4 regions of the Streptomyces thermoviolaceus genome follow, and region 1 is predicted to be linked to each of the others. Evidence: riboswitches for the same ligand, from Rfam matches in the RefSeq annotation. Region 1 holds a riboswitch; each other region holds the start of a gene.
The links. Region 1 has a riboswitch for cobalamin ahead of OG899_RS20935 (cobalamin biosynthesis protein). Riboswitches for the same ligand answer to the same signal wherever they lie in the genome.
Positions count from the first base shown of each region.

Region 1 (7,532 bases):
GTGTCGAGGCCGACGGCGTTGCCGACCCGGGAGTGCTTGGTCGGGTAGGCGGTGAAGATCAGCGCGATCTTCTTCTCCGCGTTGGGTGTGTGCCGCAGCCGGGCGTGGCGGACGGCGATCCCGGCGACCCGGGCGGCCCGTTCGGGGTCGGCGACGTACACGGGGACGCCGTCGGGGCCCTCCTCCTTGAAGGAGAACGGCACGGTGATCAGGCGTCCGTCGAACTCGGGGATGGCGACCTGCATCGCCGCGTCCATGGGGGACAGTGCCGCGTCGGACTCCTCCCACGCGGCGCGCGGGGTGGTCAGGCACAGGCCCTGCAGGACCGGCACGTCCAGCTCGGCCAGTGCTCCGACGTCCCAGGACTCCTCGTCGCCGCCGGCGGAGGCCTGCGAGGCGTGGGTGCCGCCGGCCGCGAGCACGGTGGTGACCAGGGCGTCGGCGCGGCCGAGGAGGTCGTACAGCCCGGCTTCCGCGCCGCGCAGCGAACCGCAGTACACGGGCAGCGCGTTGGCGCCCCGCTCCTCGATCGCGTCGCACAGGGTGTCGACGAAGGCGGTGTTGCCGCTGAGTTCGTGGGCGCGGTAGAAGAGCACGCCGACCGTCGGGCGGTCGTCGCGGATCTCGTAGGAGCCGTGCACGCCGTACGCCGGCATGGGTCGGGGCCGTTCGAAGCCCTCGCCGGTGAGCAGCACGGTGTCCGACAGGAACCGGGCGAGTTCGGCGAGGTTGGCGGGGCCGCCCTCGACGAGGTACGTCAGCGCTTCGGCGACGACTCCCGCGGGCACGCTGGACTCGGCCATCAGTTCGGCGTCCGGGACCGTCTCGCCGCCGAGCAGGACGGTCGGGATGCCGGACGCCGTGAGCGCGGCCAGCCCGTCCTCCCAGGCGCGTCTGCCGCCGAGCAGCCGGACGACGGCGATGTCCGCCCCGTCCAGCAGGGCCGGCAGGTCCTCGACGACGTCCACGCGGGTGGGGTTGGCGATGCGGTAGCCGGCGCCGGAGGCCCGGGCCGCCAGCAGGTCGGTGTCGGCGGTCGACAACAGCAGCACTGTGCTCATGCGGGAACTCCCGGGGGGAGGAAGGGCAGTCCTTGCGGCGCGCCGGACTCGAGGAGCCGCCACAGCGCGTCGGTGTCCGCGTGCTGTTCGATCAGATCGCCGAGCCGGTCGAGCTGCTGCTCGCGCAGCGCGGCGAACGAGGTGTCCGGTGCCGGCACGAAACGGCGGCCCGCGGCGGATGCCACCTCGCGCAGAAAGGCCCGCCGGAAGCCGTCCGACTCCAGCGCCCCGTGCCAGTGCGTGCCCCAGGTGACGCCGAGGCGGCAGCCGTCCAGGAAGGGTTCGTCGCCGCCGTGGACGTCGGCGATCCCGTGGTGGATCTCGTATCCCTCGACGACTTCGCCGAGGGCCTGACCGGTGGGCCGGGCCAGGGTCTTCTCACGGGCGAACCGCACCCGCACGGGCAGCAGGCCGAGCCCGGCCACGTGCCCGGCGCGGCTCTCCACCTCGTCCTCGATGTGCTCGCCGAGCAGCTGGAAACCGCCGCAGATGCCGAGGATCGGCCGGGACTGCGCGGCGCGGCGTGCCAGTGCGTCGGCGAGTCCGCGCTCGCGCAGCCACTGAAGGGCGCGGACCGTGCCCCGGGTGCCCGGGACGACGACGAGGTCGGCGTCGGCCAGTTCCTCGGGCCGGTCCACGAACCGCACCACGACGCCGGGTTCGGCGGCCAGCGCGTCGACGTCGGTGAAGTTGGACATCAGCGGCACCGCGCACACGGCCACCCGCAGCACGTCCTCGCCGACCGGGGGCTCGACCGCCGACTCGCGGACCGCGCCGCGCAGCGACACCGCCATGCCGTCCTCCTCGTCGATGCCGAGGCCGTGCCGGTACGGCAGCACACCGAAGGTGCGCCGGCCGGTGAGGCCGTGCAGCATCTCGAGGCCCGGCTGCAGCAGGGACACGTCGCCGCGGAACTTGTTGACGAGGAATCCGGCCACCAGCCGCTGGTCCTCGGGCGCGAGCAGGGCGACGGTGCCGTAGAACGACGCGAACACCCCGCCGCGGTCGATGTCGCCGACGACCAGCACCGGCAGCCGCGCGGCGCGGGCGAGGCCCATGTTGACGATGTCGGTGCGGCGCAGATTGATCTCCGCCGGGCTGCCCGCCCCCTCGCAGATCACCATGTCGTGGGTGCGGCGCAGTTCGGCGAGGCAGTCCAGCACGGTGCCGAGCAGCCGCTCCTGACGCCCGCCGTGGTAGCCGCGGGCACTCAGCTCGCCCATCGCCTTGCCCAGCACCACGACCTGGCTGCTTCGCTCGCCGCCCGGCTTGAGCAGCACCGGGTTCATCAGCGCGGTCGGCTCGATGCGGCACGCCTGGGCCTGCATGGCCTGGGCGCGGCCGATCTCGGCGCCCTCACGGGTGACGAAGGAGTTGAGGGACATGTTCTGCGCCTTGAACGGCGCCACCTTCACGCCCCGGCGCACCAGCCACCGGCAGATCCCGGCGGTCACCACGCTCTTGCCGGCGTCGGATGTGGTGCCGGCCACGAGCAGGCCTCCGCTCATGCCGCACCGCCCGTCACCCGCCGGCCCTTCGCCCGGCGGACGGCGCGCAGGGCAGCCCGCCCCCGGCGGCCGCACAGCAGCTTCACGCCGGTGCAGGTGGCGAGCGCCAGCCAGCTCACGCGCCGTGAGAGCCGTACGGCACGGTCGATGTCCGCCACCTGCACGGCGCGTCCGGCGGAGTTGAGCACCGGCCGGTGCTCCACGCGCCCGGCGTACGACAGGGTGCCGCCCAGCCGCACCCCGAGCGCTCCGGCGAACGCGGCCTCGACCGGACCGGCGTTGGGGCTCGGATGCTGGGCGGCATCGGCCCGCCAGGCCCGTACGGCACCCCGCGGATCGCCGCCGGTGAGGACGGCGAGGGCGGCGGTCAGCCGGGCCCCCGGCCACCCGGCCAGATCGTCGAGGCGGGCCGAGGCCCAGCCGTAGCGGCGGTAGCGGGGCGAGCGATGACCGACCATCGCGTCCAGGGTGTTGACGGCCCGGAAGCCGGCGAACCCCGGCACGCCCGCGACCGCGCCCCACACCAGGGCGCCGACGACCGCGTCGGAGGTGTTCTCGGCCACCGACTCCACCACGGCCCGGGCGATGCCGTCGGCGTCCAGGGCGTGCGGGTCGCGTCCGCACAGATGCGGCAGCCGCGCCCGCGCGGCATCCACCTCGCCCGCCTCCAAGGCGCGGGCTATGACCCGGGCTTCGCGGGCGAGGGAGGTTCCGCCGACCACCGTCCAGGTGGCGGCACCGGTCAGCAGGACGGAGGCGACGGGGGAGCGGCGCACGGCGCGTGCGGCGAGAGCCGACAGCGCCACGGCGCCACCGGCGCACACCGCTGTGTGCAGCGCACCCCAGCCGCGGTGGTCCTTCCACAGCACACGTTCGACGGCGCCGGCGGCCCGCCCGAACACGGCGACGGGATGCCCACGGCGCGGATCGCCGAGGAGCAGGTCACCGAGGAGGCCGGCGGTGGCGCCGTACGCGTAGACGCGAGCGGCACCCATGGGGTCAGCCGATCGCGGGAACTTTACGGGAGACGTCGTCGATGAGCCTGAATCGGCAGCCGCGCATGGGATGTGTCCTCACTCAGGGTGTCCACGCCCTGGTTCGACGAAAACCGGCGGTGAGAGTTCCTGGCTCCCGGGAAGGTCTCCCGGTCACAGTGGCGGGACCGCGCCGGATTCGCACCGGGCTTCCTCTCGTGCCGCCGTAACTGGCCACTGAAGTCCACCACGCTCCACGAACACCCGTCAACTCCGCCCTGACCTGCGACGGCCCGGTGTGCTGAGGCCCACACACCGGCGCCGGGGGGACAGGGGGGTGCGACGGCCGCCGGGGCGTGTGCGCGGCGGGAGAACGACGAAACTCCCCGGGGCACGGGTGGCCCCGGTCAGTCGCCGGAGGCGGTACGGGCCGCGTCAGCCCACGATGAGCCAGATCCCGTAGGCCACGGCCGCCGCGCACAGTGCGAAGCACAGGTACGCCCCGGTCGTGGCGGCGACGGCGCGCTCGCCGCGGGTCGCGGCGGCCTCGCGCCGGGACAGCCCGGCGATGCCGAGGGTGAACAGGGTCACCAGGGCGACGGTGACCACGAGGCTGACGCCGAACACGGAGCCGAGTGCTGCCCAGTCGATCTTCATGCCGTAGCTGCTTTCCTGTGACCGGCGCGGTGAGCCGGTGCCCTGCGGTGGGTCAGACGGCCGCGGCCGGCGGGGTCGCCGCGGACGCGGGGGCGGGAGCGGGGGAGACCGGCTCGGCGGCCGGGGACGCGGGCGCGGGAGCCGTGGGCTGGGCCGGGACGGTCGCCGTCGGCGCGTCGGCGGGCGTCGGCGCCGAGGCGGTGTCCTCGGCGGCCGGGGCGGGCTGGCCGGCGGCCGGCGGGGCCACGGCGGCCAGGGCCTGGGTCACCACACCGGCCGGCTCCTCGGCCGTCGCCGCGGGCCCGGTGACATTGGTGTGGTCGACGACCTGGCGGCGGGAGACGAGCCAGATCGCGGCGCTCGCGGCCACCAGGAACACCGCGACGAGCGCGGTGCCCCAGTCGCCGAGATCGGTCACGGCCTCGGCGCCCGCGCCGACCAGGGCCGCCGCCGGCAGGGTGAGCACCCAGGCCACCGTCATGCGGCCGGCCGTGGACCAGCGGACCACGCCGCCCTTGCGGCCCAGGCCGGCGCCCATCACCGCGCCGGAGACCACATGCGTGGTGGACAGCGAGAAGCCCAGGTGGGAGGAGGCGAGGATGGCGGTGGCCGCGCTGGTCTGGGCGGCGAAGCCCTGCTGCGGCTGCAGGTCGGTCAGGCCGGTGCCCATGGTGCGGATGATGCGCCAGCCGCCGATGTAGGTGCCGAGTGCGATCGCCAGGCCGGCCGAGAGGATCACCCAGGTGGGAGGGTTGGAGCCGGGGGCCAGGGCACCGCCGGTGACCAGGGCCAGGGTGATGACGCCCATCGTCTTCTGCGCGTCGTTGGTGCCGTGGGCCAGGGAGACCAGACCCGCGGAGGCGATCTGTCCGGCGCGGTGGCCCTTCTCGGCCGCCTTGCCGTCCTTCCCGCCGATCGTGTACGACAGCCGGGTCGCGACCGCAGCGGCGACTCCCGCGACGACCGGGGCGGCCACCGCCGGAAGCACGACCTTGGTGATCAGTGCGCCGCCGTGCACCGCGTCGGGGCCGGCCGAGGCGAGGGTGGCGCCGACCAGACCGCCCATCAGGGCGTGCGAGGAGCTGGAGGGGAGCCCGACCAGCCAGGTCAGCAGGTTCCAGAGGATGGCGCCGACCAGTGCGGCGAAAATGACCTCGGGACGAATGCCGGACTCGTCGACGAGACCCTTGGAGATCGTGTTGGCGACCTCGACCGAGAGGAAAGCGCCCACGAGGTTGAGCACGGCGGACATGGTCACCGCGACCTTGGGCTTGAGCGCGCCGGTGGAGATGGTGGTGGCCATCGCGTTGGCGGTGTCGTGGAAACCGTTCGTGAAATCGAACGCGAGAGCGGTTACTACCACCATCGCGAGGATCAGCGAGAAGCCTTCCATTTACCCAGGCAATCGTTCGAGCGTCATTGGCCGGTTGAAGGTAGGTAACGAGGGTGAACAGAAGATGAACTGTGACGGTCGAGGTGGTGTCCGGTTCCGTCGCCACGCATTCCGTTTGTGTCCGTTTGCCGAGCGACCGACAGGGCCGCACCATGAATGACCGGCCGCGGGACGAGCACCGGACGGCGCGGTCGCGGAAGGCGACCGACGAGGAGGCGGACGCCTGGCGGGACCTGGTGGCCACGGCCCGGCGCACCGCGGCGGACGGCCTGGTCGTCGGCACCTCGGGCAACGTGTCGGTGCGGGTGGGCGACACCGTGCTGGTCACGCCGTCCGGCGTACCCTACGACCGGCTCACGCCCGACGACGTCACCGGGGTGGACCTGGACGGACGGCAGATGCTCGGGACACTGGTGCCCACCAGCGAGCTGCCCCTGCACCTGGCGGTCTACCGCACCACCGGCGCCGGTGCCGTCGTCCACACCCACGCCGTGCACGCCACGGCCGTCTCCACGCTGGTGCCCGAGCTGCCCCTGATCCACTACATGGCCGCCGCGCTCGGCGGCCCGGTGCGCGTCGCCCCGTACGCCCCCTACGGCACCGAGGAACTGGCCGGGAACATGCTGCGCGCCCTGGCCGGCCGCACCGGGTGCCTGCTGCAGAACCACGGCACCGTCACCTGCGGCGCCACCCTCGACCAGGCCCTCGACCGCACCGCCCAGCTGGAGTGGATGTGCCGGGTGTGGCTGACCGCCTCGTCCGTGCCCGGGCTGACCCCCAGCCTGCTCACGCCCGGGCAGCTCGCCGAGGTCCAGGAACGGATGCGCGACTACGGCCGGCGGCACTGACGGAGCACGACGCGGCCGGGAAGGCGGCCGGGAACGCGGGCCGCCGCCCCGCACCGCGCGGGAGCATGTCACCCCGACCGCTTTCCCCGCTGGCCGGTGCGGCGGTCCGCCCGGACACTGGTTGCGTGCGGACAGTCACAGCGACGGCCACGGCCGTCACCGCGGTTGTGGCGGCCGGCGCGGCAGGCATCGCCGCCGGGCGGCTCGCCAGCGACGCGGCGCTCAAGGCGCCCGCGGGCCGGCCCCTGCCCACCGAACCCCGGCTCACCGTGCACGGCACGGCCGCCGGGCAGATCACCCTCACCCGGGACCTCGCCTCGTTGCGGCCCGGCACCTACGGCCTGGCAGGCAACGGCTCCCACGCGGTCGTCGGCCCCGTCCTGGCCGACGCCCCGCACCGGCCCGACACCGTCGTACGCCGCCTGGAGCGCGTCACGCACGGCGTGCTGAACCCCGGCGACAAGGTCTGGCTCACCCCGAACCTGCACGTCGGCACCCCCCGCACCGCCCTCGGCCTGCACCACCGGGACGTCGAGGTGCCGGGCGAACTGGGCCCGCTGCCCGCCTGGTACCTGCCGGGGGTCCGCGGGACCTGGGTGATCACCGTGCACGGACTGGGCACCACCCGGGAGCTGCCCATGAACGTCATGGGCTTCCTGCACCACCGGCACTTCCCGGTCCTGGACGTCACCTGCCGCGGCGACCCCGGCGCCCCGCGCTCCCCGGACGGCCTGAACCACCTCGGCCAGAGCGAGTGGCGGGACCTGGACGCCGCGCTCCGCTACGCCGTGCGGCAGGGCGCGGACCGGGTCGTGCTGTACGGCTGGTCCACCGGGGCGACCATGGCGCTGTGCACGGCGCTGCGGTCCGACCTGCGCGACCGGGTCTCCGGGCTGGTCCTGGACTCGCCGGTGCTCGACTGGGAGACGACGCTGCGGGCCCTGGCCAGGGCACGGCACATGCCGGACGCCCTGCTGCCGCTCGCGGTGCGCGCCGCGCAGGGCCGCACCGGGCTGCACCGTGACGGGCTCGCCGACATCGCCGACCCCGCCGGACTCGCCGTGCCGACCCTCGTCGTCCACGGCCCCGGC
Region 1 covers NZ_CP109280.1:4,804,159-4,811,690, forward strand. Annotated here, with positions in the region: gene cobN (cobaltochelatase subunit CobN) at 1-1,061, opposite strand, end outside; gene OG899_RS20930 (cobyric acid synthase) at 1,058-2,569, opposite strand; gene OG899_RS20935 (cobalamin biosynthesis protein) at 2,566-3,564, opposite strand; cobalamin riboswitch at 3,666-3,799, opposite strand; gene OG899_RS20940 (hypothetical protein) at 3,979-4,200, opposite strand; gene OG899_RS20945 (inorganic phosphate transporter) at 4,253-5,593, opposite strand; gene OG899_RS20950 (class II aldolase/adducin family protein) at 5,746-6,441, shown strand; gene OG899_RS20955 (S9 family peptidase) at 6,567-7,532, shown strand, end outside.

Region 2 (7,532 bases), 3.9 Mb from region 1:
CACGCACTCTTCGCCCCTTTGCTCCTCGAAGACCAGCGCCTGGCGGCCAACAGCGTGATCAGCACCAGCCTCTAAGGCGCGGCGCCTTAGCCGGCCGCCTCCCTCTGGTGCCCGGCCGTCGGCTGAGTCATCGGGCCAGGCAGCAGTCTCCGCATTTCGTGCCCACCGGAGTGCGGTAGAAGAGGTAGCAGCTGCGGCGGCGGAAGCTGAGGTCGGGCGCGGTGAAGTGGCCGGTGCCATCCAGGCATCCGGTGGCCAGGAGGTCGGTGGTGAGTTCGGTGAGCGGGTGGCGCAAGTCCGGGCGTGCCGCCAGGAGCACCTGGGCTGTCCCGGCCAGTGCGGAGGCGGCGTTTCCGTCCAGGAGGCGGGGGGAGATCTTGACGCGGAGCCCGGCGGCCATCGCGTCCAGGTGCTGCTCGACCACCAACTCGTACAACACCTTGGGGAGGTGCGGGATTCGGTCGGCGTACCAGCCGGTGGGGGCGGGCAGCCGCAGCGCGGGTCCCTCGTCGGCCCGGTGCAGCCGGGCCAGGTCGGGGACGATGCCGTGGAAGAGCGTGCAGGCGAGGACCGGGGACCACAGGCGTGCGGCGTGTCCGAGCTGCGCGATGGAGACGCCGATGCGCGTCTCGCGGGTGCCGTACCGGTCGGCGACGGCCTCTGCGAGGTCGGTGAAGCCTCGGGCGTAGGTGTCGGTGACCGGATGCCAGCCCTGGTCCGGTCCGCCCACGGCGAGGGTGAAGAATCCTCCGAGAGCCGCCACGTCCTCCAGGGCTGCGGTGACTGCCTCGGCGGGCGCGCGAGCGGGTGCGGTCATGTCTGCGCCACTCCCTGTCGCTGTCCGGTCAGGTCGTGGCCGGTGAGCAGCGTCACCTGGGGCAGGCCGGTGCGGGGATGCTCGGTGACGTCCGCCTCGACGCGGTAGACGTCGGCCAGCAGGGCGGGGGTGAGGACGTCCCGTGGTGCGCCGTGGGCGACCACACGTCCGGCCTGCATCACGCTGAGGCGGTCGCAGAACGACGCGGCGAGGTTGAGGTCGTGCAACGCGACGACGGCCGTGACTCCGAGGCGGCGGACGAGACGGAGTGCGTCGAGCTGGTGGCGCAGGTCGAGGTGGTTGGTCGGCTCGTCCAGCACCATCGTTCCGGCCCGCTGAGCGAGTGCGCGGGCGATCAGGACGCGCTGCTTCTCCCCGCCGGACAACCGGTCGAAGGGTGCGCCGGCCAGGTCGGCGACGTCCAGTTCCGTCAGGGCGGCCGTGACGATGGCGCGGTCATCGGCGTCGTCGCCCGCGAAGGGGCGCTTGTGCGGGGTGCGGCCCATGGCCACCACCTCGTACACGGTGAGGTCGAAGTCCCCGGCGTGCTCCTGCAGGACGGCCGCCAGGTGCCGGGCCAGGCGCTTGCCGGGCATCCGCCAGACGTCCGTCCCGTCCAGCAGCACGCGGCCCGACGTGGGGCGCAGTGCCCGGTAGACGGTGCGCAGGAGGGTTGACTTGCCGGCGCCGTTCGGGCCGACGAGCCCGACGACCTCTCCGGCGGACACCGTCAGGGAGACCTGGTCGACCAGCGGTCTGCCGTCGACGAGCACCGACACGTCGTCGATGTCCAAGGTTCCGGGTGCCGCTTCCGCGTGTCCGGTCATCGTGCCCTCCTGCGCATCAGCCAGAGGAAGAACGGGCCGCCGACCAGGGCGGTGAGGATGCCGACGGGGATCTCCTCGGGGCTCATGAGGGTGCGCGCGGCCAGGTCGGCGGCGATCAGGAAGGCCGCGCCGAGCAGCGCAGCGGCCGGGAGTGCTCGGCGGTGGTCGGCGCCGACCAGGAGCCGTACGACGTGCGGCAGGATCAGACCGACGAAGCCGATCTGGCCGCTGACCGCGACGATCGTGCCGATCATCAGCGCGACCAGGGTGAACAGTGCGGCACGGAAGCGGTGGACGTCCAGGCCGAGGGCTGCTGCGGCCTCCTCCCCGGCGAGCAGCAGGTTCAGCGGACGGCTCACGCCAAGCAGGACGGCCGTGCCGAGCAGGACCGCCGCGGCCGGGATCCACACCACCGTCCAAGTGGTGCCGGCCAGTCCGCCGAGCATCCAGCGCAGCGCCGACTGCGTCTTGTGGGGGTCGTTGGAAGTGACCACGAGGAAACTCGCCACCGCCGACAGCACCTCGGCCATCGCCACGCCCGCCAGGACCAGCCGCACGGTGGTCATCCGTCCGCCGGAGCGAGCCAGGAAGTACACCGCGACCAGGGCCGCCAGAGCGCCGCAGAACGCCGCCAGCGGCAGCGAGAAGGCTCCGAACAGCGTCACGTTGAGGACCAGGACCAGCACGGCGCCGACGCTCGCGCCCGACGACACTCCCAGCAGCATCGGGTCGGCGAGCGGGTTGCGGACCAGGGCCTGCAACGCCATTCCCGCCACCGACAGTCCGGCTCCCACCACCGCGCACAGCAGCACCCGGGGCAGCCGGACGTCGGTGACGATCGTCTCCCGCACCGGGGGCCACGTCGCATCGGCCAGGGCCGGGTGGAGGTGGTGGAGCAGGATGCCCCACACCTCCCCGGCCGGGATCGTGACCGAACCGGCCGCGATCCCGAAGGTCGCCGCCACCGCCACCAGGGCGGCGAGACCGGCCAGCACCAGGGCGTAGGGGAGCCTGCGGCGGCCGGGCACCACGGCCTGCGCGGGCTTGGGCCCGGCTCCGGGGGAGTTCTTGCCGACGGCCTCGGCGGGTGCCGGCACCTTGCCCGCCCCGGCCTTCCCGGCGACGGCGTCTCGGCCAGCGGCGGTCGGCTCGGTCACGCCGGTCACCGGAAGCGGTCCGGGTGGAGCTGACGGGCCAGCGACTGCACGGCCGCGGGCACCCGTACTCCCACGACGGTGGAGGACAGCGGCAGCACCGCGAACCGGCGGTTCTTGATGGCGGGTACGTCCTTCAGCGCCGGGTTGGCGAGCAGGAACTCCTTCTTCTGCGCCACGGTCTGGTCGCCGTAGTCGTAGATGACGACGACTTCGGGCGCCCGCTCGGCCACCTGCTCGAACGACACGTCGCCGAACGGCTTGTCGAGGTCGGCGAAGAGGTTGACCCCTCCGGCCCGCTCGATCATGTCGTTGCCGATGCCCGCGCCGCCCGCGGTGAAGGCGGTCTTGTCGCCGCTGTCGTAGACGAACAGCTTCACCGGCTCAACGCCGTCGAGTTTCTCGTCCACCTCGTCCAAGGTGGCGTGCAGCCGCCCGATCTGCCGCTCGGCCCGCTCCGGGACGCCGAAGACCTTGGCGACCTCGCGGATCTCCCGGTCCATCAAGGGCATCGTCACCGGCCCGGACGGGCACTCCTCGATGTTGAGGCGGGTGTTGATACCGGCCTTGATGAAGGCGTCACGGGAGCGGCCCTCCTTCTCGTCGAAGGCGGAGGACCAGCCGCCGTAGACGAAGTCGGGCTCGGCCGCCAACAGCGTCTCGTACGACGGGTACTCCTTCGACAGCACCTTGACCTTGCCGTAGGCGGCCCGGTACTCGGGGAGGATCTCGTCGTCGAGGTAGCCGGTGCCGACCATCGACTTCTCCAGGCCGAGCGCCAGCATCACCTCCGTCGCGTGCTGGTTCAGCGACACCGCGCGCTGCGGCGGGCGGTGAAACGTCGTCTTCACCCCGCAGTTGGACACGGTGACCGGGAAGCCCTTCGGGGCCGGGCCCTCGGTACCACCGGCTTGGTCCTGGGCGCTTGTGCCGCAACCGGAGATCAGCAGAGCTGTGGCCATGGCCAGCAGGGGGGACAGTGGGCGTTTGCCCGTCATGGGAATGTTCCTCTCCTACGGGTGTTACGGCTCGTACAGGTGTTACGGCTCGTACGGGTGTCGCTGGTGATCGGCGCGCAGGCTGCCGGTCTCAGGAGGCCGCGCGGCGCCGAGGCGGGGTGAAGGCGTAGAGGTCGAGAATCTCGGGCCGGGGAGCGATGCCGGGGCCGCCCGCGCTCACCCAGGCGGCGATGTCCTCGGTCGCGGCCGGGTCGTTGACCAGGCCCAGCCAGACCGGCCGCGCCCCGGCGGCCCGTCCGGCGGCGGAAGGCTGCACGACGATGACGTTGGCCTGGTCGCACACGTCGAGACAGGCGGAGACGCGTACGGGAGCGGCCTCACGCAGGCGCGCGGTTTGCACTGTGTGATCCACCCCGGTCACCTTGGGGCTGCCGCAGCAGCAGTCCCGGCACACGACGATCCGGCACGGCACCGGATCGGCTGATCCTGTGCCAACCGAACCTCTGCCCACCGGGGTCTCGTACGCCCCCTCGGCCGGCCTCACGGGCATGCCGAACCACCCTCCTCCGGGGAAATCCGCCCCGGGTACGTCGAGGAGGCGACCGCGTGAGTCTCCTGGCTCTCGGGTCGAAGCTCGTCCCGGCCTTCCCACCCGTCCTGGGGCAGTGGCCTGTTCGGGATCCGCTCGCCGATCACAGTGGCGGGACCGCGCCGGATTCACACCGGCTTCCTCGTTCCGCCGTCGCCTTGTCGCCGAGCATTATCGCATCTGAGACACCGCGCGTCATCAGGGCGGAACCCAGGGGTGGTTACGCACGGCCCGAGTCACAGGGCACCGGCCTCGCCGCCGGACTCCTGGCGGCGGCCACCGAAGACCCGCCGGATGGCATATCATTCGCAGATGCAGGAATACCGCATCAGGACAGCCACGGCCGCCGACCTCGAGGAGGCGCGGGCCGTGATGCTCGACACCGTCTACCGCGACTTCGGGACCGGCTACGTGCCACGCTGGCACGCGGACATCATCGATCTGCAGTCGTTCTACGTCGTCCCACCCCGGCACACCCTGCTGGTCGCGGTGGACGAGCAGGACGGGACGGTGGCCGCCACGGCCGCGCTCGACGGGCGGGGACCGGCGCATCCGCCGAACCCGCGGTGGCTGGCCGAGCGGTACCCGTCGGGTGAGACCGCGCAGCTCAGGCGGGTGTACACGCGCCCGGAGCACCGGCGGCGCGGGCTGGCCCGGCAACTGGTGGACAGGCTGCTGGACTTCGCGCGGGCGGACGGCGGCTACCGGTCGGTGTACTTGCACACGTACCCGCACTCGCCCGGCGCGATGGGTCTGTGGCAGACGCTCGGCAAGGTCGTCTGCGACGAGAGGGAGGACGCGCCCGGCGGCGGCAGTGGCGTCGTCCACTTTGAGATCCCTCTTGTTTAAACGAAAACCATTTTCGTAAGATGCCGGTCGATGTAGGCCGAAACACCCGTACGGGAACGTCCGGCCCTGGAAAGACAGAACGAAGACCATGAGATCTTCCCGCCGTCGGCTGATAGCCGGCCTGCTGCTCGCCCCCTTGCTCTCCGGCTGCTTCGCCGCCAGCGACGACGACTCGTCCTCGGACTCCTCCGGCTCGGGTGAGGGCGGGCGCCTGCGTGTGGCGCTCGCCTTCCAGCCGACGGAGAACTACTCACCGTACGGCGGCCAGGACTCCTTCATCCTGTCCCGGCTGGGTGTGAGCGAGGGGCTGGCCCGGCTGGACGCCAACGGCACCGCGGTCCCCGCGCTCGCCGAGTCGTGGAGCAGCGAACAGGGCGGCAAGAGCTGGGTGTTCACGCTGCGGGATGCCAAGTTCCAGGACGGCAGTAAGGTCACCGCGAAGGCCGTCGCCGCCGCGCTCACCCACGCCGCCGCGGCCGACCCGGCGCCGCCCGCGATCTCCGATGTGAAGCTGACCGCCGAGGCCGTGGGCGACGACCAGGTGAAGGTCGGCGCAGGCGAGGCCGACCCGATGCTGCCGCTGCGGCTGACCAACCCCAGCCTCGCGGTGTTCTCCCCCAAGGCGTATGGCAAGGACGGCAAGGTGAACCCGGTCGGCACTGCCACCGGCCCCTTCGAACTCACCAAGACCACCGGGGACACGGCGGCCGCCTTGGACCGCTACGACGACTACTGGGGCGGGCGCGCCCAGGCTTCCGGCATCGACGTGAAGTTCGTCTCGGACGGCACCGCCCGCGCCAACGCCCTGCGCACCGGGGACGTGGACATCGCCGAGGCTCTGCCCGTCGCGCAGGTCGCCTCCCTGGACAAAGACACCGTCCACGAGATCAACACCGCGCGGAACAGCAGCCTGTTCCTCAACACCCAAAAGGGCGTCTTCACCGACGCGGGGCTGCGGGCCGCCGCGCGCGAGGCGATCGACACCTCCGCCGTCGCCAAGGGCGTGTACGACGGGTACGCCGAGCCCGCCAAGGGGCTGTTCGGCCCCGCGCTGACCTGGGCGGCCGGCAAACGGTCCGAGCCGACCGGGCGAGCCAAGGCCACCGACCCCAAGGGCAAGAGCATCACCATCGCCACCTACGACGACCGGCCCGAACTGCCCGAGACCGCCCAGGTGCTCCAACAGCAGCTCCAGAAGGCCGGGTTCAAGGTGAAGCTGGAAGTGCGCACCTACGCGCGCCTCGAAAGCGACCTGCTGGCCAAGAAGTTCGACGCCGCCATCTCCACCCGCAACATGATGCTCGACACCGGCGACCCGGTCACCGTCCTGGCCAGCGACTACACCTGCGACGGCAGCTACAACCTGTCGTTCCTGTGCGACAAGAAGGTCGACAAGCTGGTCGCCGACGCCCAGGCCGAGTCCGACCCGGGCAAGCGTCAGGACGCCGCGATGAAGGCGGAGGCCGCGATCCTCGGCACCGACGCGGTGGTCCCCCTGGCGCACCTGAAGGCCATCGTGGGTATCGGTACGTCCGTCGAGGGCGGCGTACTCGACCCGTACGAGCGGCAGCTCGTCGGCACCGGGACCCGGCGCTGAACCCCATGGCCAGGCCCCTTTCCGCCGCCCTGCGCGCGCTCGCGCGGGGCGGCGGCCTCACGCTGCTGTGGCGGGCCCTGCTGACGGGTGGGCTGGTGTGCGCGATCGGCCTGCTGCCGTGGCTGTCGCGCACCGACCCGGCGCTGACCGTGCTCAAGGCCCGCTCGGCGGAGCGCGACCCCACTCCCGAGACGCTGCGGGCCATCCGCGACGAACTCGGCCTGGGTGACGGCCCGTTGGCGCTGCTCGGCCGCTGGCTGGGCGGTCTGCTGCGGGGGGACGCGGGCCGGTCCTGGGTGTCGGACACCGAGGTGCTGCCCGCCACAGTCCAGGCCCTCGGTGTGTCCCTGCTGCTGATGGCGGGGGCCGTCCTGGTCGCCCTGGCCACGGTCGCGGTGGTGTGCGCCCGCACCCTGTGGCTCGGCTCGCGGCGCCGCCTCGGCACAGGCGGCCCGGGCGGTACCGGGTCGGCGGTGCTGGCCGCGCTGCCGGAGTTCCTCATCGCCTCCGTACTGGCCTCCGTCGTCGGCGTGCAGCTGGGCTGGCTGCCCGCCCTGGGCTGGTACGGCCCCCAGTGGATGATCCTTCCCGCCCTCGCCCTCGGCCTGCCCGCCGGAGCCCTCCTCGGGCGGATGCTGGACGACCTGCTGCCCGCCGCGTTCGCCGAGCCCTGGGCGCTGGCCGCCGCCGCGCGCGGAATACCGCCCGGTTCCGTGGCCCGGCAGACGCTGCGCCGCTGC
Region 2 covers NZ_CP109280.1:898,069-905,600, forward strand. Annotated here, with positions in the region: gene OG899_RS03980 (hypothetical protein) at 1-75, shown strand, start outside; gene OG899_RS03985 ((2Fe-2S)-binding protein) at 128-817, opposite strand; gene OG899_RS03990 (ABC transporter ATP-binding protein) at 814-1,644, opposite strand; gene OG899_RS03995 (iron ABC transporter permease) at 1,641-2,675, opposite strand; gene OG899_RS04000 (ABC transporter substrate-binding protein) at 2,807-3,796, opposite strand; gene OG899_RS04005 ((2Fe-2S) ferredoxin domain-containing protein) at 3,888-4,229, opposite strand; cobalamin riboswitch at 4,366-4,493, opposite strand; gene OG899_RS04010 (GNAT family N-acetyltransferase) at 4,659-5,195, shown strand; gene OG899_RS04015 (ABC transporter substrate-binding protein) at 5,284-6,792, shown strand; gene OG899_RS04020 (ABC transporter permease subunit) at 6,798-7,532, shown strand, end outside.
Region 2: linked by a shared signal. The riboswitch ahead of OG899_RS04005 ((2Fe-2S) ferredoxin domain-containing protein) and the one ahead of OG899_RS20935 (cobalamin biosynthesis protein) in region 1 are both predicted to bind cobalamin.

Region 3 (7,532 bases), 2.9 Mb from region 1:
GCATCCAGGCGGTGCTGGACGTGATGGGCGTCGGCGGCGGCGAGAACACCAACTGGTTCATCAAGGACCTGCCGCTGCTCATCGCCTTCGGTGTGCTGGCCGCCTACACCTACTCGTCCGGTCTGCGCGCCCCGGCGCTGATCGCGTTCGTGAAGGACGCGCTCATCTACATCGTCATCGCGGTCGCGATCATCTACATCCCGATCAAACTGGGCGGGTTCGACGACATCTTCGCCAAGGCGAGCGAGAAGTTCACCACAACGGGGGCGGGTTCCATCGCGCCGCCGGAGGGGGCCCGGTGGACGTACGCCACGCTGGCCCTGGGCAGCGCGCTCGCGCTGTTCATGTACCCGCACTCGATCACCGCGACGCTGTCCTCGCGCAGCCGTGAGGTGATCCGCCGCAACACCACGATCCTGCCGCTGTACTCGCTGATGCTGGGCCTGCTGGCACTGCTGGGCTTCATGGCGATCGCGGACGGGATCACCGTGGGCAACGGCCAGCTGGCCATCCCGCAGCTGTTCGAGAACATGTTCCCGGACTGGTTCACGGGCGTGGCCTTCGCGGCCATCGGCATCGGCGCGCTGGTGCCCGCGGCCATCATGTCGATCGCGGCCGCGAACCTGTTCACCCGCAACATCTACAAGGACTTCCTCAAGCCGGACGCCACGGCGGAGCAGGAGACCCGCGTCTCCAAGCTGGTGTCCCTGCTGGTGAAGGTGGGCGCCCTGGTCTTCGTCCTGACCATGGACAAGACGGTCGCCATCAACTTCCAGCTGCTGGGCGGCATCTGGATCCTGCAGACGTTCCCGGCCCTGGTCGGCGGCCTGTTCACGCGCTGGTTCCACCGCTGGGCGCTGCTGGCCGGCTGGGCGGTCGGCATGGTCTACGGCACCGTCGCCGCCTACGGGGTGGCCTCGCCGACGCAGAAGCACTTCGGCGGCTCCTCCGCCGAGATCCCCGGCCTCGGCGAGACCGGCTACATCGGCATGACGGCCTTCGTGCTGAACGTCCTGGTCACGGTGGTCCTCACCGTCGTCCTGCGGGCGTTCAAGGCGCCCGACGGCGTCGACGAGACCCGGCCGGAGGACTACACCAAGGACGCCGGCGACCCGGACGTCCAGGTGGAACTGCCGCCCGCCACGGCGGGTTCCGCCCACTGACGAACACATCCGCACAGTGACGGGCCGCCGGGAGGAACCGGCGGCCCGTCACCGTGTGCGGCGCGGCCGAGGGGCCGCCGTGCCGGCGACACGGCCCGTCACACCGGCCATGGCCCGGGCGGGTGACGCGGCGGTGAGGCGCCGGGCCGCATCGAGGTACTCCGGCTTCGGGTTCAGTGCGGCGGCGATGCGGACGTGCATGGCGCCGCCTCGTGCCCGCCGGACAGGTGCCCGACGAACTCGTCGAGCTGTTCCGGCGCGTGGAGGCGAACGCCGTGCTGTACCGCACGATGTTCGGTCCGGGCGGCACGGCGCGTGTCGTCGACCGGTTGCGTGAGCGGCTCGCTGAAGCGGTCGCCGAGCAACTGCCCGCCTCGGGCGCCGAATCGCGCGCCGCCGCGCCACTGATGGACGTGAACGCGCACTACCTCGCGGGCGCCTTCATCGGCGTCATCACCCACTGGCTCCGCGACGACCAGGAGCGGGCGCCGGCCGAGGACATGGCACGCGCCGTGTGGCGGCTGCTGCGCGGCCCGGCCGGATGAGCCGGGTCACCGAGGAACAACGAGCCGAACGGCGTCACATTGCCGATTACCCGAGATTTTTTGACGCCGCATCAGAACAGCGGGACGGCCCGTTGTCACACCCTCCCGGCACACTCGGGCGCATGGACGTCGTGATCAGGCCGGCCGAGCCCGGCGAGTACGGCACTCTCGGAGAGATCACCGCGCAGGCCTTTCTGCGCGACGGACTGCTGGACTTCAGTGACAGCGACGCGTATCTGGACGAGCTGAGAGACGTGGGCAAGCGGGCGGCCGCCGCGGAGGTGCTGGTGGCCGTGGCGGACGGGACGGTGCTCGGCGGCGTCACCTTCGTGGCGCCGGGCGGTCCCCTGGCCGAGATCGCCGGGCCCGGGGAGGCGGAGATGCGGATGCTCGCGGTCGCCCCCGCGGCACGCCGCCGGGGCGCCGGCGAGGCCCTGGTGCGGGCGTGCGTGGAGCGGGCCCGGGCCGCCGGCTGCCTCCGTCTGGTGCTGTCCACCCAGCGCACCATGCACGCCGCTCATCGCATCTACGAGCGCCTGGGGTTCGTCCGGGTACCGGAACGCGACTGGAACCCCCTGCCGGACGCGGACGACACCGTGCTGCTCGCCTACGCGCTGACGCTCTGACCCGCGTCACCGACCATCCGGCGCCGAACACAACATCTGGGGGTGGCTCCTCGGGTCGGCACAACATGTATGCTCATGCTCGCTGTCGCCGCAGGGGAATCCGGTGCGAATCCGGAACTGTCCCGCAACGGTGTACGCGTTCCCCCGTGCCCGCTGGGCGCCGATTCCGGCTGCCCGCGTGCCGGTGGACGAGCGTCAGTCCGAGGACCTGCCGACAGTGCGCCCGGCCGTCCGGTCCGGGCGCCCGACGTCCGGGCCTCGCGGATTGGGCCGGTGGACGCGGCGCCGTCGCGCGTCCGTGACTGCCCCCTGCCCTCGACGAGGCCCCGAGCCGAGCGAGGGAGAGCACCACGTGACCATCGCGCCCGCCGATCCGGCGTCAGCCGCGGGCCTCGACCTGGACGGTCCCGGTGCCGCACTGCTGCGCACCCTGACCGAGCTGACCGCCGACCTTCCCGGCACCGACCCCGGACGGGTCGCCGCCGCCGCGCTGCGCGGCCGTTCCGCCCACGCCGACGAGGCGGAGCTGCGGGAACTGGCGACCGAGGCGGCGGCCGGGCTGATCGCCGAGGACCCCGCCCACTCGCGGCTGGCCGCCCGGCTGCTGCTGCTCTCCCTGCGGGCCGAGGCGGCCTCGCAGGATGTCACGTCCTTCAGCGAGTCCGTGGCCGTCGGCCACCGCGAGGGGCTGATCGCCGACCGGACCGCCGCGTTCGTACGGCGGCACGCCGCCCGCCTGGACGCGACGGTGGACCCGGCCGCCGACGACCGCTTCGGCTACTTCGGGCTGCGCACCTTGCACAGCCGCTATCTGCTGCGGCACCCGCACACCCGGAAGGTGATCGAGCTGCCGCAGCACTTCCTGCTGCGCGTCGCCGCCGGTCTCGCCGCGGACGACGGCGACCGCGCCGTGGACGAGGTCGCCGCGCTGTACGGACTGATGAGCCGGCTGGAGTATCTGCCGTCCTCCCCCACGCTGTTCAACTCCGGTACGCGGCACCCCCAGATGTCGTCCTGCTACCTGCTGGACTCCCCCAAGGACGAGCTGGACTCCCTCTACGAGCGCTATCACCAGGTCGCCCGTCTGTCGAAGCACGCCGGCGGCATCGGCATCGCCTACTCCCGGGTGCGCGCCCGCGGTTCGCTGATCCGCGGCACCAACGGGCACTCCAACGGCATCGTGCCGTTCCTGAAGACGCTGGACTCCTCGGTGGCGGCGGTGAACCAGGGCGGGCGGCGCAAGGGCGCGGCCGCGGTGTACCTGGAGACCTGGCACGCGGACATCGAGGAGTTCCTGGAGCTGCGCGACAACACCGGCGAGGACGCGCGCCGCACCCACAACCTCAACCTCGCGCACTGGATCCCCGACGAGTTCATGCGCCGGGTGGACGCCGACGGGCCGTGGTCGCTGTTCTGCCCCTCCGACGTGCCCGAGCTGACCGACCTGTGGGGCGAGGAGTTCGACCGGGCCTACCGGGCGGCGGAGGCCAAGGGCCTGGCGCGGAGAACTCTGCCCGCCCGGGAGCTGTACGGCCGCATGATGCGCACGCTCGCGCAGACCGGCAACGGCTGGATGGCCTTCAAGGACACCGCCAACCGCACCGCCAACCAGACCGCCGAGCCGGGCCGTGTGATCCACTCCTCCAACCTGTGCACGGAGATCCTGGAGGTCACCGACGACACCGAGACCGCGGTGTGCAACCTGGGCTCGGTCAACCTCGGCGCGTTCGTGACCGGCGGCGGCATCGACTGGGAGAGGCTGGACGCCACCGTGCGCACCGCCGTGACGTTCCTCGACCGGGTGGTCGACATCAACTACTACCCGACCGAGCAGGCGGCCCGGTCCAACGCGCGGTGGCGGCCGGTCGGCCTGGGCGTGATGGGTCTGCAGGACGTCTTCTTCCGGCTGCGGCTTCCCTTCGACTCCCCCGAGGCCAGGGCGCTGTCCACGAAGATCGCCGAGCGGATCATGCTCGCCGCCTACGAGACGTCCGCCGATCTGGCCGAGCGCAACGGCCCGCTGCCCGCCTGGGAGCACACCCGCACCGCCCGGGGCGTGCTGCACCCCGACCACTACGACGTGACTCTCGCCTGGCCCGAGCGCTGGGCGGCGCTGCGCGAGCGGATCGCCGCCGTGGGCCTGCGCAACGCCCTGCTGCTGGCCGTCGCGCCGACCGCCACCATCGCCTCCATCGCCGGCGTCTACGAGTGCATCGAGCCGCAGGTGTCCAACCTGTTCAAGCGCGAGACGCTGTCGGGCGAGTTCCTCCAGGTCAACTCCTACCTGGTGGAGGATCTGAAGAAGCTGGGCCGGTGGGACGCGCACACCCGCCGGGCGCTGCGCGAGGCCAATGGCTCGGTGCAGGGCCTGACCTGGCTTCCGGAGGACGTACGGCGGCTGTACCGCACGGCGTGGGAGCTGCCGCAGCGCGCCCTGATCGACATGGCCGCCGCCCGCACCCCGTTCCTGGACCAGGGCCAGTCGCTGAACCTGTTCATGGAGACGCCGACCATCGGCAAGCTCTCCTCGATGTACGCCTACGCCTGGAAGGCGGGCCTGAAGACGACGTACTACCTCCGCTCCCGTCCGGCGACCCGGATCGCCCCCGCGGCCCGGGCGGAGCACCCCGACACCGTTCCCGCACCGGCCGCACCGACCGCTCAGGCGGTCGCCTGCTCCCTGGAGAACCCCGAGATCTGCGAGGCCTGCCAGTGACGACGCACCCGACCCCCGCCCGACCCCAGAACCTCCTCGACCCGGGCTTCGAGCTGACCCTGCGCCCCATGCGCTATCCGCGGTTCTACGAGCGCTACCGGGACGCCATCAAGAACACCTGGACCGTGGAGGAGGTGGATCTGCAGGGCGACGTCCCCGACCTGGCCGAGCTCTCCCCGGGCGAGCGGCACCTCATCGGCCGGCTCGTCGCCTTCTTCGCCACCGGCGACTCGATCGTGGCGAACAACCTGGTGCTCACCCTGTACAAGCACATCAACTCGCCCGAGGCGCGTCTGTATCTGAGCAGGCAGCTGTTCGAGGAGGCGGTGCACGTCCAGTTCTATCTGACGCTGCTGGACACGTATCTGCCCGACCCGGACGACCGGGCGGCGGCCTTCGCGGCCGTGGAGAACATCCCGTCCATCCGTCAGAAGGCCGAGTTCTGCTTCCGGTGGATCGACTCGGTGCAGGAGCTCGACCGGCTGCGCACCAAGGACGACCGCCGGCGGTTCCTGCTGAACCTGATCTGCTTCGCCGCCTGCATCGAGGGGCTGTTCTTCTACGGGGCCTTCGCCTACGTGTACTGGTTCCGCAGCCGGGGCCTGCTGCACGGTCTGGCCACCGGCACCAACTGGGTGTTCCGTGACGAGACGATGCACATGTCGTTCGCCTTCGACGTGGTGGACACCGTCCGCGCGCAGGAGCCGGACCTGTTCGACGAGGAGCTGGGCCGGCAGGTGACGGCGATGCTCCGGGAGGCCGTCGAGGCCGAGCTGCAGTTCGCGCGCGACCTGTGCGGCGACGGCCTGGCGGGGATGAACACCGACTCCATGCGGCAGTACCTGGAGTGCGTCGCCGACCAGCGTCTGACACGGCTCGGCTTCGCCCCGGTGTACGGCTCCGAGAACCCCTTCTCCTTCATGGAGCTGCAGGGGGTTCAGGAGCTGACCAACTTCTTCGAACGACGGGTGTCGGCGTACCAGGTGGCGGTGGAGGGCTCGGTCGCCCTGGACGAGGACTTCTGATCCCGCCGCGGGCGCGTGGGCGCCGTCCGGGACTCCTGGTCCGCGTGCTTGCGCTGTGCGCACCGGATCTGCCGGTCGATGCGCCACTCCCGTACGGCGCCGATCGCCGCCGGGAGGATCATCAGGACCGGGAGTCCCCACACGGCCGACAGTCCGATCAGTCCTTGGATGCGGTCTGCGTTCATGGACAACACTGTCGCGCCGGACGCACCTGACCGTCAGTGGCAGGACTGCCTCACACCTTCAAATTCCTGCCATCGTGCGCCACACTGACGGAGTGTTGCGGAACGTGGCGGCCGTGGTGCTGGACGGGGTGCGCCCCTTCGAACTGGGCGTGGTCTGCGAGGTGTTCGGCGTCGACCGGAGCGACGACGGACTGCCGGTGTACGACTTCGCGGTGGTCTCCGCCGAGGGTCCCTCACTGGGCACCCATGCCGGGGGCCTGAGCATGGCCACCCCGTACGGGCTGGACCGGCTGGAGACGGCCGATCTGATCGCGGTGCCGGCCGGGGAGGAGTTCACCCGGCGGACGTACCCGCCGGAACTGCTCGAGGCGCTGCGTCGGGCCGTCGAGCGCGGGACGCGGGTGCTGAGCGTGTGCTCGGGCGTCTTCGTGCTCGGTGCCGCCGGACTGCTGGACGGCCGTCGCTGCGCGGTGCACTGGCACCACGCCGCCGAGCTGGCCCGCCGGTACCCGCGCGCGAAGGTGGAACCGGACGTGCTCTACATCGACGAGGACCCGGTGATCACCTCCGCCGGGACGGCCGCCGGCATCGACGCCTGCCTGCACATCGTGCGCAAGGAGCAGGGGCCGCAGGTCGCCAACAAGATCGCCCGGCGCATGGTGGTGCCGCCGCACCGGGAGGGCGGGCAGGCGCAGTACATCGAGCGGCCCCTGCCGCGCTCCCGCTCCGACACCGTGGCCGGGGTGCTGGCCTGGATGGAGGAGAACCTGCACCGGGAGATCACGGTGGACCAGCTCGCCGCCCGCGCGCACATGTCGCCGCGCACCTTCGCCCGCCGCTTCCAGCAGGAGACGGGGACCACGCCCTACCGCTGGCTGCTGCGCCAGCGGGTGCTGCTGGCGCAGGAACTGCTGGAGGCGACGGACCAGACGATGGACATGATCGCCGACCGGACCGGGTTCGGCACCGCGGCGGCGCTGCGGTACCAGTTCCAGCGGGTGCTGGGCATCACCCCGCACGCCTACCGGCGTGCGTTCGCCGGCCCGCGAGGCGGATGAGACACGACCGGAGCGCGGGCCCGGCTCCGGCGGACCGGCCGCTCACCCAGGCACCGTCGCGGCAGCCACGGCTCCCGGCCGCCGGGCCGGCGGCACTTCCGGTCCCGGTCCCGGACACGGCCACGGCGCCCGGCCGGGCATGCGGTCGGGCGCCGTGCGCAGGTGTGGGTGCCGGTCCGGGCGGTGGAGACGGGACCGCCGAAGGGCGTCAGTC
Region 3 covers NZ_CP109280.1:1,893,499-1,901,030, forward strand. Annotated here, with positions in the region: gene mctP (monocarboxylate uptake permease MctP) at 1-1,163, shown strand, start outside; gene OG899_RS08180 (TetR-like C-terminal domain-containing protein) at 1,376-1,708, shown strand; gene OG899_RS08185 (GNAT family N-acetyltransferase) at 1,831-2,334, shown strand; cobalamin riboswitch at 2,389-2,553, shown strand; gene OG899_RS08190 (ribonucleoside-diphosphate reductase subunit alpha) at 2,687-5,050, shown strand; gene OG899_RS08195 (ribonucleotide-diphosphate reductase subunit beta) at 5,119-6,075, shown strand; gene OG899_RS08200 (helix-turn-helix domain-containing protein) at 6,353-7,318, shown strand; gene def (peptide deformylase) at 7,527-7,532, opposite strand, start outside.
Region 3: linked by a shared signal. The riboswitch ahead of OG899_RS08190 (ribonucleoside-diphosphate reductase subunit alpha) and the one ahead of OG899_RS20935 (cobalamin biosynthesis protein) in region 1 are both predicted to bind cobalamin.

Region 4 (7,532 bases), 1.9 Mb from region 1:
CGCACGGCGGTCCAGCGTCCCCGTACGCCGCTCTACGGAGCCTTCACCCAGACGTTCGCGGCCGAACTGGAGCCTCTGTTCTCCGCGGATCCGCCGAGCGACAGGGCACTCGCGCGTCGCCTGTACCAGGCGCTGCGCGAAGTGCTCCCCAACTGAACGCACCGCCTCGCGAGGTGGACCGGAGGTGGACGCTCGGCGGTCAGCGGTCCTCGGCGGCGACCTGTTGCACGGTGCCCGGGGCGTTGGTACCGGAGGGACCGGCGTTGGCCGCCACCACCAGGGCGGTCGCGGCGATCACGGCCGCGGTGAGCCCTCTGATGTGACGCGTACGGAGGCGACCTGGACGCAGTTCGGTGGCAGAACGTCCGAGCACGGCAACCGACCTCGCAGCGACATGAAGAGTGACAGTGACGGATTAAGCGGGTTTAACGCCTCTCCCAACCTAGGGCTTTTCAGCCTCAACGGAAAGATGAGGAGGGCGAGTTGACGGCCGCTGTGGACAACGTTGCACAGAAGACGACAGGTTCCCCCGCACACCTTCGCTGGGCCCCCACCGGCTGGCATGATGAGCCGCATGGTGAAGCGGGACGACCCGGAGACCATCGGGCGCCGGGTGCAGCGGCTGCGGCGTGAACGGGGGTTGACCCAACGGCAGTTGGCCGAACCCGCCTATACCCCCGCCTATGTGTCCACCCTGGAGGCCGGCCGGGTGCGCCCCTCCGACGAGGCGCTGCAGCATCTCGCGGCCCGTCTGGGCGTCGGTTTCGAGGAACTCGCCACCGGGCGCCCCGCCCATCTGGCCACGGATCTGCGGCTGCGACTGACCGAGGCGCAGCGCACCCAGGCGTGCGGCAACGCCGACGAGGCCGCCGCGCAGTACGAGCGGCTGCTGGCGGAGGCGGAACGGTTCGATCTCACCGATGTGCAGGCCGCCGCCCTGCTCGGACTCGGCGAGTGCGCACTCGACGTCGGTGAACTCACCCGTGGCCGCGAGTACTTCGAGCGGTGCGAGCACGTTCTGGCCGAGGCGCCGCTGCCCGCACGGGTCCCCGCGCTGCGGGGCCGCGCCGTCTCCCACTACCTCGCCGGCGAGATCCGGTACGCGGTCTATCTGCTGGAGTCCACGCTCGACGAACTGAACCGCAACGGGATGCACGACCCGGACGCGTTGCTCCTGCTGTACGCCAGCGTGATCGGCCCCTACATGGACCTCGGTGCCCATGCCCGGGCCGCGCAGGCCGCCGAGTTCGCGCTCGCGCTCGCCCCGCAGGCCGGTGATCCGGCGCTGGTGGCGCGGATGCACCGGTCCGCCGCCCGCACGCTGCTCGCCGAGGGCCGTCTCGCGGAGGCGGACGCCTCGCTCGCCAAGGCCGCCGAGCTGTACCGCCAGTTGCAGCTGCGCACCGAACTCGCCAACTGCCACTGGATGCGGGGTTATGTTTGTGCGCAGAGGGGAGAACTGGGGCGTGCGGAGGAGGAGTTGCGGGCTGCGCAGGCCATGTTGCGGGAGCGGCGGGCGTCGTTGTACTCCAGCCAGGTCGTGGTCGAGCTGGCCGATGTGCTGCACCGGCGCGGCAAGTCCGGGCAGGCTGCCGAGCTGCTGCACCAGGTCCTCGGCGAGCTGTCCTCCGAGCGCGGCGCGGTGCACGCCGCCGCGGCGCACCGGCTGCTCGGCATCATCGCCGAGGACGCCGACGACACGGAGGCGGCGGAGGAGCACTACGTCCGCGCGCTGAGCCTGCTGGAGCGGGCCGGCGCCGCCGGCGACCTGGCGGACCTGTGCCGTCTGCTGGGCGATCTGCTGCGCCGCACCGGTCGGGTGGAGGCGGCCCTGGACGCCTACCGCACCGGACTGGGCCACCGCACCGCGCCGGGCACCACCACCCTGGGTCCTGCGCCGGCCCAACCTCCGTGGGCGTCAACGCAGTTCTGAGCTTCCGTTGAGCCTTCGCAGTGACGTCGGACACTACGCTCGGTGTCATGGACACCACCGCCGTGGCGCTGATCGTCACCGTACTCGTCGTCCAGTTCGCCTCCATCGGCATGCAGTTCTCCCGCTCGGAGAGACGCGTGGCGCGCTTGGAGCACAAACTGGACCAGATCATGGCCCACTTGGGGCTGCAGGACGACGATCCGCGACTGCAGCAGGTGCACGAACTGGCCCGGACCGGACGGCAGATCGAGGCGATCAAGGTCTACCGGGAGGTGACCGGCGCGGGCCTGAAGGAGGCCAAGGACGCCGTGGACCGCATGGTCGCCTGAGTCCTCGGTCCGGCGACGGTTCTCACGCCCGTGCGTGGGAGCCGTCGTGCACGTTCTCCAGCCGGGCCGCCGCCTGCTCGACGGCCCGCGTGACGATGCGCGGCACGAGCGTGCCCTCGGCGCCGGTGCTGAGGGTGAACGCGTCGGTGCCGACGCGGACCGCGGCCACGTCCAGGGTCAGCGTGGGCGGGTCGTCGTAGGCGTCCGGACCGGTGAACACGATCCGCAGGCCCTGCCGGGCGTCCCCGACCTCCGGCAGCGCCACCTCGCGGACCTGCACGCTCTGCTCCCCGTGCCGGGTCGTCGTCGCGGTGAAGCGGGCGCAGTCGTCCGCCATGCTGCGCATCCAGGTCAGGGAGCGGTCCACGTCCGCAGGACGCGGGGAGAGCACCCGGTGGCGCAGCTGCGCCGCCCCGTCCACGTCGTCGAAGGCGGCGACCGCCTGCGTGCCCTGGGGGCTGCCGAGGGGCTCGTCCGCGTAGAGGGCGTCCAGCAGCCGTTGGCAGGCCGGGGTGTCGGCCTTGGCCTTGAGCACCCCGTCGTGCCAGGTCGCGGCGCCCCGCGTCGGCTGCCACGGCTCCCCCATGTCGTCCTCGGTGAGCAGGGCCGCCTCCGCCTGCACCGCGGTGAGCGCCTTCGGCGCCGGCGAGGCGGGGACGGCCGGCGTGGCCCGGGCGACAGAGGCGGACGCGTCGGCGGTGCGACCCTGCGCGCCGGACGAGCACGCGGTCACGGACGCCAGGAGGACCGCGCACAGCGCGGCGACGGACAGGGCACGGGCGGCGGGACGGTGCATGGGCGGGTGCCTCCCAGCAGCAGGGACGGTCGAGCTGTCCCTTCGAGCATCCGCAGCCCGGGCGCCGCGGTGCCGTGAGCGCGCCGGTGTCCCGCCGCCGCATCACCCGCCCGCCGGGTCGGCGGCCGGGCGGAACCCGCCCGGGTGCGGGCCGGGCGGGTGACCGTGGCGGCCGGTTCAGCGGGTGTCCGCCGGACGGGCCGCCCAGCGCTGCTCCACCTTGGCCACCTTCCAGTACGTCAGCGCCACCGCCCACACCGCCACGAACAGGCCGACGACGACATAGCCGACGTGGTCGAGGTCGAGGCCGGCGATCCAGCCGGTGACGCGGTCGCCGAGGGCGAGCTTGTCGTGCAGCACCCCGACCAGCTCGATGGTGCCGATGAGGAACGCGACCGCGATCGACAGACCGGTGATGGTCAGGTTGTAGTACACCTTGCGGACGGGGTGGGAGAACGCCCACTGGTAGGCGACGTTCATGAACATCCCGTCGAGCGTGTCGAACAGGCTCATCCCGGCCGCGAACAGCAGCGGCAGGCACAGGATCGCGTACCAGGGCAGGCCGGACGCCGCGCCCGAGCCCGCCATCACCATCAGGGTGACCTCGGTGGCGGTGTCGAAGCCCAGGCCGAACAGGAAACCCAGCGGATACATCTGGCCGGGGCGGGAGACGGACTTCGTCAGCCGGCCGAGGACCCGGTTCATCAGGCCGCGCGAGTCCAGGTGCGCCTCCAGGGCCCGCTCGTCCCAGGTGCCGGCGCGCATCGCCCGGAACACCCTCACGATGCCCACCAGCGCCACCAGGTTGAGTGCGGCGATGAGATACAGGAACGTCCCCGAGACGGTGGTGCCCACCACGCCGAGCGCCTGGTGGGTGCGCGACTCGTCGTTCATCAGGGTGCCCGCCAGCCGGGTGCCGCCCGCGACCAGCGCGGCCATGAGCACCACCACGCTGGAGTGCCCCAGCGCGAACCAGAAACCCGCCGACACCGGGCGCCTGCCGTCGGCCATCAGCTTGCGGGTGGTGTTGTCGATGGCGGCGATGTGGTCGGCGTCGAACGCGTGCCGCACGCCGAGGGTGTAGGCGGTGATCCCGAGGCCGATGCCGAAGGCCTTGGTGCCGACCTGGTGGTGCTGCGGGACGACGAGCAGGAACAGCACACCGAAGGCGACGACGTGCAGGGCGGCGATCACCCCCATCAGCCCCGCCGTCCTCAGGGTGTCCTCCCGCCGCCAGCACAAGGCGCCGGGGCTCGTGCCGGCCCGGGTGTCGGGCGTCGTACGGGCAGGGTCGGGCAGGGTCATCCGGTCATCACGCTCCAGCACCTCGTGGATCTTCCGTGAGCTGCCGTGGCCGGTCTCCTGGCTTCCGGGTGCCGCGTGCCCGGCCCGCCTTCCCGGCCGCCTGAGCGGCCAGTGGCTGTCCCGCGAGGGACGAGGGCCGGGAACTTCCCGATCACAGTGGCGAGGGCCGCGCCGGTCTCGCACCGGCTTCCCGCACACCACGGCCCGCTTACCATAGGGGCACCGGAGTGCGCCTGCACAGCCGCACCACCACGCAGGTATCCAAGATCACACGCGGTAGGGGAGCAGCGGTCCTGACCGGATGGGCGCCGTGCATCTCGTACCGCTCGACCGGGCGAACCGTCGCGGCATCGACGGTCACCGGGTGTGCGAGGCGGTCGCCGCCATCGGCGACGCGGACCGCGTCCGCACCTGGGCCGGCCGGTTCTCTCTGCTCGCCGACGCCAACCGGCTCGCGCTGCCGCTCGCCCTGCACCGCACCGGACCGCCGGCCGTCTCCGACCTGGCCATCACCACCGGCATGAACGACCCCGCCGTCTCCCAGGCGCTGCGGCTGCTGCGGGCCGCCGGGGTCGTGGAACGGCACCAAGAGGGGCGCGTGGCGCGCTACCGGGTGGTGGACGAGGACATACGCCGTCTGCTGGAGCACTGCGCGGCGGACGCCGGCTGACGTGCGCGGGGCGCCGCAGGCGGCCGGCCTGGGCGGGCGTGCGCCAGGCGGCCGGCCTCGGCGGGCGTGCGCCAGGCGGCCGGCCTCGGCCGGTGTGCGCCAGGCGCCGCACGCGCCCGGCGCCGGGAGGACGCAAGCCCCGAACACCCCTTTCGCCCCCTGTCGGCGGTGTTCGTCGTCCACGGGACCGGGACACAGTTCCCTGTGTCGCCGCACCGCGCACCACGAGGAGACCGCGTGACCGACCGCACCCCCGCGCACCGCTCCCGCCCCGCCGCCGACCACCCGGACCTGTCCGCCAAGAACCCCGACTGGTGGCGGCAGTCCGTCGTCTACCAGATCTATCCGCGCAGCTTCGCCGACGCCGACGGGGACGGACTCGGCGACATCCGAGGCATCACCGAACGGCTGACCCACGTCGCCGCGCTCGGTGCGGACGCGGTCTGGCTCAGCCCGTTCTACCCCAGCGAACTCGCCGACGGCGGTTACGACGTCATCGACCACCGGGACGTCGACCCGCGCCTGGGCACCCTCGACGACTTCGACGCGATGGTCGCCGAGGCCCACCGGCTCGGCCTGAAGGTGATCGTCGACATCGTCCCCAACCACAGCTCCCACCAGCACCCTTGGTTCCAGGAGGCACTGCGCGCCGGACCGGGCTCGGCGGCCCGCGCCCGGTACGTCTTCCGCGACGGACGCGGCCCGAGAGGCGATCAGCCGCCCACCGACTGGCAGTCCGTCTTCGGCGGCAGCGCCTGGCAGCGGGTGCCCGACGGACAGTGGTACCTGCACCTGTTCGCGCCCGAACAGCCGGACTTCGACTGGCGCAACGAGGAGGTCCGCGCCGACTTCCGCACCACGCTGCGCTTCTGGGCCGACCGCGGCGTCGACGGCTTCCGCATCGACGTCGCCCACGGCCTGGTCAAGGACCTCGACGAGCCGCTCCGGGACATCGGCGACCTCGGCGCCACCGGCGAGGCCGCCCTCGCCCACCTCCCGCCCGGCAGCCACCCCCACTGGGACCGCGACGACGTCCACGAGATCTACCGCGACTGGCGCAAGATCTTCGACGCGTACTCCCCGCCGCGCACCGCCGTCGCCGAGGCATGGGTGCCCGGCCCCCGCCGCGCCCTGTACGCCCGCCCCGACGAACTGGGCCAGGCCTTCAACTTCGAGTACCTGGAAGCCCCGTGGGACGCCGAGCGGCTGCGGCGGGTCATCACCGACTCCCTGCAGGTGGCGCAGGCCGCCGGAGCCTCGGCCACCTGGGTGCTGTCCAACCACGACGTCGTCCGGCACGCCTCCCGGCTGATGCTGCCGCCGGACACCGACCCGGACGCCTGGCTGCTGTCCGGGGGCCGCACCCCGGCCGTGGACGAGCGGGCCGGGCTGCGCCGGGCCCGCGCCGCGACCCTGCTGATGCTGGCACTGCCCGGCTCGGCCTACCTCTACCAGGGCGAGGAGCTCGGCCTGCCCGAGGTCGCCGACCTGCCCGCCGAGGTGTTGCAGGACCCCGTCTGGGAGCAGACCGGACACGCCCGCAAAGGCCGCGACGGCTGCCGGGTGCCGCTGCCGTGGACGACGACCGGGCCGTCGTACGGCTTCGGGCCGGGCGGTGCCTGGCTGCCGCAGCCGGCCCGCTTCGCCGCGTACTCCGTGCAGGCGCAGGACGGAGTGGAGGGCTCGACGCTGGAGCTGTACCGCTCGGCCCTGCGGCTGCGGCGCAAGCTCCTCGCCGGCGAGGAGCTGACCTGGGCGGAGGACACCCCGGAGGGCGTGCTCGCCTTCACCCGGTCCCCGGGCTGGCGGTGCGTCGCCAACCTCTCCGGCCGGCCCGTCGCCCTGCCGCCCGGGGAGGTGCTGCTCAGCAGTGCCCCGCTGACCGGACGCACCCTGGAACCGGACACCACGGTCTGGCTCGCGTGACCCCTGTACCGGCTGTGCCGTCCCGAGGCACACGGACCGGTGGCCGCTGCCGAGCCGGGCGGGGCGGGTGGCGGATACTCGCGGTCAGGTGATCCGCACGACCGCAGGAGAAGAGCCACATGACCGACACCACCACCCGCACCGTGGGCGTCCTGGGCACCGGCATCATGGGCGGCGCCATGGCCCGCAACCTCGCCCGGGCCGGGCACACCGTCCGGGCCTGGAACCGCTCCCGGGACAAGGCCGAGGCGCTGACCGCCGACGGCGTGCAGATCGCCGACAGCCCGGCCGAGGCGGTCCGGGACGCCGATGTGGTGCTCACCATGCTGTTCGACGGCGATACGGTGCTGCGGGTGATGCGCGAGGCGGCCGGCGCGGCCCGCGAGGGCGCCGCCTGGGTGCAGTCGACCACGGTCGGCCTGGAGTCGGTCCCCGGGCTGGCGGACCTGGCCCGCACCCACGGCCTGCTCTTCTACGATGCCCCGGTGCTCGGCACCCGGCAGCCCGCCGAGGCCGGACAGCTCACCGTGCTGGCCGCCGGGCCCGCCGCGGGCCGCGCCACGGTGACCCCGG
Region 4 covers NZ_CP109280.1:2,954,089-2,961,620, reverse strand. Annotated here, with positions in the region: gene OG899_RS12940 (extracellular solute-binding protein) at 1-156, shown strand, start outside; gene OG899_RS12935 (hypothetical protein) at 200-373, opposite strand; gene OG899_RS12930 (helix-turn-helix transcriptional regulator) at 575-1,933, shown strand; gene OG899_RS12925 (ribosomal protein L7/L12) at 1,981-2,262, shown strand; gene OG899_RS12920 (hypothetical protein) at 2,285-3,058, opposite strand; gene OG899_RS12915 (HoxN/HupN/NixA family nickel/cobalt transporter) at 3,236-4,363, opposite strand; cobalamin riboswitch at 4,393-4,580, opposite strand; gene OG899_RS12910 (metalloregulator ArsR/SmtB family transcription factor) at 4,674-5,033, shown strand; gene OG899_RS12905 (glycoside hydrolase family 13 protein) at 5,271-6,959, shown strand; partial or broken gene OG899_RS12900 (NAD(P)-dependent oxidoreductase) at 7,073-7,532, shown strand, end outside.
Region 4: linked by a shared signal. The riboswitch ahead of OG899_RS12915 (HoxN/HupN/NixA family nickel/cobalt transporter) and the one ahead of OG899_RS20935 (cobalamin biosynthesis protein) in region 1 are both predicted to bind cobalamin.